3 regions of the Aeribacillus sp. FSL K6-1121 genome follow, and region 2 is predicted to be linked to each of the others. Evidence: riboswitches for the same ligand, from Rfam matches in the RefSeq annotation. Region 2 holds a riboswitch; each other region holds the start of a gene.
The links. Region 2 has a riboswitch for thiamine pyrophosphate ahead of thiC (phosphomethylpyrimidine synthase ThiC). Riboswitches for the same ligand answer to the same signal wherever they lie in the genome.
Positions count from the first base shown of each region.

Region 1: it holds a riboswitch for thiamine pyrophosphate, as region 2 does, so the genes downstream of both, NSQ61_RS08205 (acetylornithine deacetylase) here and thiC (phosphomethylpyrimidine synthase ThiC) in region 2, are expected to answer to the same signal.
Region 3: it holds a riboswitch for thiamine pyrophosphate, as region 2 does, so the genes downstream of both, thiT (energy-coupled thiamine transporter ThiT) here and thiC (phosphomethylpyrimidine synthase ThiC) in region 2, are expected to answer to the same signal.

Region 1 is NZ_JBBOPS010000001.1:1,669,500-1,672,783, reverse strand. Features, by position in the region: gene NSQ61_RS08210 (hypothetical protein) at 375-1,034, shown strand; TPP riboswitch at 1,101-1,201, shown strand; gene NSQ61_RS08205 (acetylornithine deacetylase) at 1,326-2,591, shown strand; gene tenA (thiaminase II) at 2,624-3,284, shown strand, end outside.
Region 2 is NZ_JBBOPS010000001.1:447,420-450,703, reverse strand. Features, by position in the region: gene floA (flotillin-like protein FloA) at 1-276, opposite strand, end outside; gene NSQ61_RS02225 (NfeD family protein) at 293-1,576, opposite strand; TPP riboswitch at 1,770-1,885, shown strand; gene thiC (phosphomethylpyrimidine synthase ThiC) at 2,021-3,284, shown strand, end outside.
Region 3 is NZ_JBBOPS010000001.1:3,823,254-3,826,537, forward strand. Features, by position in the region: gene menC (o-succinylbenzoate synthase) at 1-791, shown strand, start outside; gene thiT (energy-coupled thiamine transporter ThiT) at 833-1,393, opposite strand; TPP riboswitch at 1,462-1,565, opposite strand; gene NSQ61_RS18555 (DUF418 domain-containing protein) at 1,738-2,973, shown strand; gene NSQ61_RS18560 (DUF2179 domain-containing protein) at 3,077-3,284, shown strand, end outside.

The DNA.
Region 1 (3,284 bases), 1.2 Mb from region 2:
GTCGTCTTTAATCGTGAAGCAGCTAAACAGATGATTACACTTAAAACCCAAGAATGCTGTTATATCAACATTCTCTTTTTTTTATTTGCGAACAATAAACATCTAAAATGGACTTTGAACTGCCCCTGTTTTGTTTTTTGATCGTTCCGAGGAAGAGGCCAAAATCACTGTTTTCGATGCCCTAAGAAATGTTTCCCGGAAAAATGAAGCGCTGTTTCTTTCAGCGAAGACTTTTCATTTTTGATTTTCGCAAAAATGGCTTACAGATTTTCAATTTTTGCTAATATAAAAACATGTTTTTCTTCTCGAATTTTTGAGCCATATTCGCTATAATTAAATTTGCTTTATTTTGAAAGAGAAGGAGATTGGGAAGGTTGACAAAGCAGCCGACAAATCTTGTGATAACCTTATTGAAAGTGCTCATTGCAGTGGTTGTTGTATTGGTTCTTTTTTATTTCATCGCCTTTAATGATGTCCTAGTCCGTTTTTTAACCTTGCTAATGAACGGATGTTTAGTCGTTCTCGTATTTCTTTTGTATCGAAAAATGGATCGGATTGGACCGGTCAATAAAGAGGGGAAAAAGGAGTTTGTTCAAAGCGATTGGATCAACGAGACGGAAATGATGAAAAAAGAACAGCAGTTAAATAAATTGGAGCTAGATAAAACACAATTATTGGAGGAGCTTTTGACGAGAGCGAATATCGGTGAAGAAGAAAAACAAATGTACCGACTTCGAATTCGCGAAAAGGAGAATGAAGCTTCCAAGTTGAAACAAGAGCTTGTGCTTATGAAAGACAGAGTTGCTCACTTGTTGTTGAAAAGAGATCCGGAGATGGAACGAATTGTTCAGATCCTCGGGGCAGAATTTATTTTAAACAGTTCGTTTGACGAACTCAACCAGAAGTTTCAACAGGTGCACATACAACTGTCTGATGAGGCGATCCGCCATTTGCAAAGAGAGAATTATATTGATGAACATCTCCAGTTTACGAGGATCGGCTATCGAGAACTGCTCAAGACGGCTAAAAGATGACGCAACCAGCTTGTCATTTTGCAAACGATATGATTTAATGTAATAAAATCAAAATTTCATAGAATTATCAACCACTAGGGGAGCCGAAAGGCTGAGAAAGGCGTGTGCCTTGACCCTTTGAACCTGATCTAGATCATACTAGCGTAGGGAAGTGGTGCAGTAATATCGAAACCTGTCTATGGGTTTTGTATATACTTGCCCGTTCCCTTATATTGGGAACGGGCTTTTTGCATTACAAGGCTGGTTGGCAAACCATTTTTCAAAACAAAATGTTAAGAAAGGGGAGACAACGTGTTACAAACGCTATTTCAGCAAATTGATGAAAGGGAAGAAGAACTTCTGAATCTTCTAAAAACACTCGTATCGTTTGAAACGCCAAGCCCTCCGGCAAGAAATGCAAAAGAGGCTCAAAAGTATGTCGCCTCATATTTGGAAGACATCGGCTTTTCCATTGATCAATGGGATTTATATGAACAAGATCCAGTCGTAGTAGGAACGAAAAAAGGAAAAGATCCAGAAAATTACCACAGTTTAATTATTAACGGGCATATTGATGTCGCTTCAATCGAAGAGGGAGAAGAATGGCTAACGCCTCCTTTTGAGGCAACGGTTAAAGGGGATTACATATATGGACGCGGTGTAGCGGATATGAAAGGGGGAATGGCTGCCAGTCTGTTTGCATTAAAGCTGCTGCAAGAAAACGGCATTGAGCCGGGAGGGGATATCATTTTTCAGTCCGTCGTCGGTGAAGAAGTAGGCGAAGCAGGAACAAAATCGTGCTGCGACCGGGGATATCGAGCTGATTTTGCCATCGTTGTCGATTCAAGCAACTGTGAAATACAAGGGCAGGGCGGGGTGATCACGGGCTGGATTACAATTGAAAGCCCCGAGACATTTCACGATGGCACGAGAAGACAAATGATTCATGCCGGCGGGAAGCTTTTTGGGGCAAGCGCGATTGAAAAAATGATGAAAATTATTGAAGGACTGCGAGAGCTTGAACAGCATTGGGCAGTGATGAAAACGAGCAAAGGCTTTCCGCCTGGTTCTGCCACAATTAATCCTGCAGTGATTGAAGGTGGAAGGCACGCCGCTTTTGTGGCCGATAAATGTTCCCTTTGGATTACCGTTCACTATTACCCGGAAGAGCATTATGTAGAGGTGATCCGGGAAATTGAAGAACATATCCATCATGTTGCAATGGCTGATCTATGGCTTCGGAAATATCCTCCGAAATTTAAATGGGGCGGCACATCGATGATTGAAGATCGAGGAGAAATTTTCCCAGCTTTTTCATATGACGAACATTCACTCGGAGTGAAAACATTACAAAAAGCACATAAACTGGCATTTAATGAGGAAGCAAAGCTGACGATGTCCCCTACTGTGACAGACGGCGGCTGGCTGAGTGAAGCGGGAATTCCCGTCGTTTTATATGGACCGGGCACGCTTGAAGATGCACACTCGGTGAATGAAAAGCTGTCCATCCCCCAATTAAAAACATTTACAAAATCGCTGATCGCGTTTTTATTTGATTGGTATCAGAAAAAACGATGACAATTACAAAAGCTGTGAAAGGGGTAATTCAAATGTTTACAGACCGATTGTATAAAACTGCAAAACCGATTTGGGAAGCGAGTTACCATCATCCGTTTGTTCAAGGAATCGGCAATGGGACGCTGGATATCGACAAATTTCGCTTTTTTATGGAGCAGGATTATCTTTATTTAATCGAATACTGCCGCCTGTTTGCCCTTGGAAGCTTAAAGGCTCACAATCTTCAAACAATGACAGTTTTTGCTGATCTTCTACATTCGACGTTAAAAGTGGAAATGGATTTGCATCGTCAATACGCTGAAAGAATAGGAATAGAGAAGGAAAAATTAGAACAAGTTCAGCCTGCTGCTACAACCGTTGCATATACGAGCTATATGTTAAATGTGTCGCAGCGAGGATCATTGGCAGAACTGGTTGCCGCAGTCCTTCCATGTACATGGAGCTATTATGAAATCGGCACACGCTTACATGAGATTCCTGGTGCTAGTGAACATGAGTTTTACGGCGAGTGGGTAAAAATGTACGCATCAACAGAATTCGGTGAATTGGCAAAATGGCTGAAAGATTTAATGAATGAGCTTGCAGAAGGAAAACGGGAAGAAGAATTGAAATGGCTGGAAGATATTTTTGTCACAACGAGCAAATACGAATATATGTTTTGGGAAATGTCTGAACGAAAAGAAATGTGGCCAA
Region 2 (3,284 bases):
GACAACTCGATCGACATTTCCTCCTGCTAAATAATGGCTTTCCAATTGATTTGTTGTGACATCAAGGCCGGCTTTATGCGCTTTAATTAACGGATTGATCACTCGACTTGGAATGACTCTGCGCAGCCTCATTCCAATAAGAGTCAAAATACTGATGCGAACGCCAGCTGCCAGAGCGGAAATCCAAAGCATAATCGGCACAAAAGAGAACAAAATGCCAAGCAAAATAAGACCTAATACGATAAGACCTAGTAAAAGAAAAAATGATACATCCATGTGACATACCTACCTCCTATTCATTTTCATTAATAGCTCTCACAACAATTCGTGAGCCTTCTACTTTAACAATTTTCACTTTTTTTCCTTTCTCAATATACGTCCCTTCTGTCACAACATCCAATCTTTCCTCTCCATCGGTCATTACTGTTCCTGCCGGCCGTAAAGCAGTCACAGTTACACCCGTTTTCCCAATTAAATCTGTACGATTTTGATTGGATACATAACCTTTCTCCGTGCTGATTGAATCATTTAAAATAATTTTTTTAAACCATTTCATACGCTTACCAATCACCTTTGACATAATGAATATTGTGAATATCGAAATGGAACCGGCAATAAAAAGAGAAACCGCCATATGTCCTATATGATCAGCTGCTAAAAATAAACTTAAAAGGACTGAAAGAAAACCGATTGCTCCAATAATTCCTCCTGGAACAAACAATTCTGCAATTATAAGCAGAACCCCAAGCACGAACAAAACAACCGTTTCCAATCCCGCAAGCCCTGCAATAAAATGACCGAAGAAAAACAAAAACAGCGCCAATAGTCCAATAAAACCAGGAATGCCAAACCCAGGAGTGTACAATTCTAACACAAACCCTAAACCGCTAATCGTTAATAATATCGGAATGGTATACATGTTTGTTACAAAACGGGCTATTTTTTCAGCAAACGTCTCCTCAGTCTCCTGGACTTTTGCACCTTCCATTCCGATCGATTTCAAAAGCTCTGCCCGGCTTTTGGCGATGCCTTCACCATACCCGACTTCCATCGCTTGTTTTGCTGTTAATGTTAGTAATTCTCCTTTTTCTGCACCATATTCGGGCATATCCAAGCTGCTGTCTACCATCGCCTCAGCGAACATAGGGTCTCTGCCATGAACCTCAGCAGCATTTCTCATCTCTGCTTTCCAAAACGATTGCACTTTTACTTCTGCAGCATTGCCATTGGAGTCAATGACAGCTGCTGACCCAATGGTACCGCCAGGATGGTAATATATTTGATCAGCCCTTAATGCTATATAAGCCCCTGCGGAAATCGCATGTTTATTTACATAAGCGATTGTTTTGATATCTGTATCCATAATCATTTTACCTATTTCTATCGCTGCCTCTAAAGCACCGCCAGGAGTGTTCAATTCAAAAACAATGACATCCGCTTTTTCTTTTTCCGCCTCCTGAATGGATCGTTTAATAAAATGCACCAACCCTTTTTCAATTGTATTTTCAATCGGAATAAAATAAACGGTTTTCCCTTCAGCTGATTTGGCATCAAAAGACGCACAAATAATCGACAAGATGAGCAGCAGAGCGCAAATAGCGAAAAACTTATTGTTTGATTTCAGGCCTCTCCCCCCTTATTTTTTGCCTAATATTATTACGGACAATTGCGCAGAAAGTTTCAAAAATCAACAATTCTGCAAACATACATGAAACGAAAAAATATTTTCATTATTTTTCATATTATGTTACTATTAAAAAAAATATATAACCATCTACTAGGGGTGTCCAATTAGCTGGACTGAGAGAAGAACGCGCCTGAAGTTCTTCAACCCTTTGAACCTGATCTGGATGATGCCAGCGTAGGGAAGTAGGTAGCGGGAGTATTTGTATTGCCTTCTTTTTCTATATTGAATTGATCGGGTTCGTGCTAAAGCGAACCCGTTTTTATTTTTCACATCCCATCTCCCCTCCTATTTTTCTATGCACATCTTCAGATAAAAAAATGGAGGAGGAGAAAAATGAAACATTATTTCGAAAACATGCAGTTTCCAGCAAGCAAAAAAATTTATGTGACTGGGTCAAGACCCGATATTCGGGTTCCGATGAGGGAAATTCAATTAACTCCCACGAAAACGGAAGCGGGAACGTTTGAAAATGAACCTGTAAAGGTTTATGACACGAGCGGTCCCTATACAGATCCTGATTTTCAGGCAGATATTCATAAAGGTTTGCCGGCTGTACGCAAACAGTGGATTTTAGACCGTCATGATGTTGTAGAATATGACGGGCGCCAGGTAAAGCCTGAGGATAATGGATTTCGCAATTGGGAAGATCACAATATTGCCACACCTTTTCATCGAAAGCCTTTCAAAGCAAAAAAAGGTGCTGTCGTTACACAAATGCACTATGCAAAAAAGGGGATCATCACCCCAGAGATGGAGTTTGTGGCGATTCGTGAAAACATGGATCCTGAATTCGTTCGTCAAGAAGTCGCTGCCGGCAGGGCCATTATTCCGTCCAACATTAATCACCCGGAAAGTGAACCGATGATCATCGGCCGGAACTTTCATGTAAAAATTAATGCCAACATTGGCAATTCAGCTGTAACATCGTCAATCGAAGAAGAAGTTGAGAAGATGCTTTGGGCCATCCGCTGGGGCGCTGACACAATTATGGACCTGTCAACAGGAAAAAAAATTCATGCAACAAGAGAATTTATCATCCGCAACTCGCCCGTGCCGGTTGGAACCGTCCCGATTTACCAAGCGCTCGAAAAAGTAAATGGCGTTGCTGAAGAGTTAACATGGGAAATTTACCGTGATACATTAATTGAGCAAGCAGAACAAGGGGTCGATTATTTTACTATACATGCCGGCGTGCTGCTTCGCTATATCCCTTTGACCGTCAACCGGACGACCGGAATCGTATCCCGCGGCGGTTCGATCATGGCGCAGTGGTGTATGGCGCATCATCAAGAAAACTTTTTATACACTCATTTTGAAGAGATTTGCGAAATTTTAAAAACATATGATATTGCCGTTTCATTAGGTGACGGCTTGCGTCCCGGATCTATTCGAGATGCCAATGATGAAGCGCAATTTGCCGAATTGAAAACGCTCGGTGAATTGACGGAAATCGCCTGGAAACATGATGTCCAAGTCATGATCGAAGGCCCTGGGCACATTCCGATGCATAAAATTAAAGAAAATGTTGATTTAGAAAATGAAATTTGCAAGGGGGCTCCTTTTTATACCCTCGGTCCATTAACGACCGATATTGCTC
Region 3 (3,284 bases), 3.4 Mb from region 2:
CCGTGTGGGATCTATATGCAAAACAGCAAAATATACCTCTTTCACAAGCTCTCGGGGGAATGAAAAAAGAAGTTGAAGCTGGGGTGAGCATCGGTATTCAGCCAACAATAAAAGATTTAATCAGTCTTATTGAACAATATCAGGAGGAAGGATACAAGAGAGTAAAAATAAAGATTAAACCAGGTTGGGATATTGAAGTAGTTAAGGAAATACGGAAGCATTTTCCGAACTTGGATTTAATGGCTGATGCGAACAGTGCCTATACATTAAAAGATATAAATCATCTAAAACAATTGGATGAGTTTCAATTAATGATGATTGAGCAGCCTCTTGCGCACGATGATATTGTGGATCATAGCAAACTTCAAAAAGAATTGGACACACCGATCTGTTTAGATGAAAGTATTTGTTCCTTCGAAGATGCTCGAAAGGCTGTTGAACTTCGAAGCTGCAAAATTATGAATATAAAAATCGGCCGTGTTGGCGGTTTGACAGAAGCAAAAAAAATCCATGATTTTTGCAAAGAGCAAAATGTTCCAGTTTGGTGCGGAGGGATGCTTGAATCAGGGATTGGACGGGCCCATAATATAGCCTTAGCGACACTTGAACAATTCACACTGCCAGGAGATATATCCAGTTCATCTAAGTATTGGGAAGAAGATATTATTGAACCGGAAATATCGGTTTATAATGGAAAAATTGCCTTGCCTGATAACCCGGGGATCGGTTTTCATGTAAGCCGTGAAAAATTAAAAAAATACACTGTTGAAACGAAAGTATTTACCCTATAAACAAAATTATCCTCTGCATGTTTTGCAGAGGATGATTTTGTTTATTTTACAACCAATCTTGGCGCTGCCATAATGAGAATAACAGTAACGACAGCGCATAATACAAACGCTCCTATCATCGTAATGCCGTTTACGATCAAAGAATAAACGACCGCTGACATTCCTTCTGGTGCATATTCTCCGAAGAAAAAGACACCGCTGATAAAATGCCAAAAATAACGTGCAAAAGCTCCGATGAAGACGCCAAAGATGATGAAAACAAGAGCAGAGCTTTTCTTTCCATCTTTCAGCTTATTTTGGATAGTTTTGCAGAAAAGACCGGCTAAACCGATAAAGGAAAAAGCTAGAAAATAGTCGATGAAGCCTTGAACAGGCATCAGGATGTATGCATCACCTAATACAATTTGCAATAATCCCCATAAAAAGCCGGAAATGAAGCCAATCTTTGCACCGGATCGAAACGATAATATGAGTACAGGCACCATGGCAATGGATATAGAAATGGCTGATGATAATTGAATGGAAGGGAGAAGATCAAGTATAACTGCCAATGCTGCAAAGATTGCTGCTTCTATTAATAGTAATAAGCGATTTTTTTCCAAAAATAAAACCCCCTGTATATTATTTGCTATCAACAAATATCCATAAGGGGGAAAAGGCTGTATCATGGATCAGTATACTTCCACATCCCTACGCTAGCATTAACTAACAGGTTCAAAGGGTCTGGACGAAATATCCGTCCACTCTCAGCATATAGCTCCCCTTGTGGATCTGTTGATATTCGAATCTTATGTCTATCATAATAGACTATAAGAAAATTGTCATTCTTTTTTCGCTATATTCAAATAAATTTAAACATGATAAAGCTGAAATGCAGCCTTTGGACAAAAAGTAATGAAAAAAGGGCGTTAACAATAAGAACTTTTTTCAGAATGGGGGTTTTGGTTTGAATCTTAAACGTGAGCGTTATGAAGTAGTGGATGTGGTGCGGGGGGCTGCGATATTTGGCATTTTACTTGTGAATATGGCGCATTTCAGCTATCCAGATGTATATTTATACCAAATAGGCAGCGAAAATTTTTTTACTGAAACATGGAGAACATGGGATTTTCTAACGAAAAATATTTTGGAAATATTTGTACAAATGAAGTTTATTACAATGTTCTCATTATTGTTCGGATTTGGAATCATCATCATGGAGGAACGGGCTTTAGGAAACGGCAGGAACTTTGTTTCTATATATATACGCAGACTGGTGGTGCTTTTTGTATTTGGACTAATTCATTCATTTTTCATTTGGGATGGAGACATTTTAATGGATTATGCTGTGCTGGGGTTTCTTCTCCTTTTTTTCCGGAAGTGTTCCTGGAAAACCCTTTTGGTATGGACTGTATGTTTATTTAGTTTATATTTGCTCCTTATTGGTTTGATGACGGCTGTATCCAATGGTGAGGATGCTTTAGTCCAAAAAAGAGAGCAGGCTGCCTTACTGGAAGAGGAGGCAAGAAACGCAATCCATTCATATCAAAACGGAAGTTTTACTGATATTTTCCATCAGCGTATTCATGATCGGCTTTTTTACATGTCTATGTCTGGCATGTGGCCTTTTCAACCGCTTGTCTATATAATAAACATGCTCCCATATATCAGCATGTTTTTAGTTGGCATGATATTTGCGAAACAAAAGCTTTTTCAAGAACCGGAGAAGCATCGAAGGTTATTAACAGCCATCTGGTTTTTCGGGCTTATCATTGGGCTTCCGTTAAATATTTTTGCGGTCACCGCTGAAAATAGTTTTTACATGGTGTTCGGTGCACCATTTCTCATGTTGTTTTATGTGATCTCTCTCATATTTTTATATTTTCACCCAATCTGTCGGCAAATTGTTAAGAAGATTGCGCCTGTTGGACGCATGTCATTGACAAATTACATCATGCAATCTGTTATTTGTACATATCTTTTTTATCATTACGGATTGGGATTGTACGGTAAAGTATACCCCTTCGCCGGTTTTTGGCTTGCACTCGCAATTTTTGCCGTGCAGCTTATCATCAGCCATATTTGGTTTAAATATTTTCAATTAGGGCCGTTGGAGTGGGTATGGAGAACAGCGATGTATTTCAAGCGCCAGCCTATTCGCATGAAAAAGGAAGTTTCGAAGCATAATAACAGATCAAGATGAATTGTAAAAATGTAGTTTCAAATCTCAGATTTTGAGTTTATGATAGCTCTTTCTTTTTGAAAATAATTTATAGTATGATGGAACAAAGGAGTGTCTAGGCAACATGTTTCTACAAGCAATTTTTATTTTTTTGCTGCAATTATTGTATGTACCAGTATTGACGATCCGAACTATTTTGTTAGTGAAAAATCAAACAAAGGCTGCTGCTGGTATAGGTTTGCTAGAAGCAGCGATTTATATTGTCGCTTTAGGAATAGTTTTTCAAGATTTATCTAATATTTACAATATTAGTGCATATATTATCGGTTTTG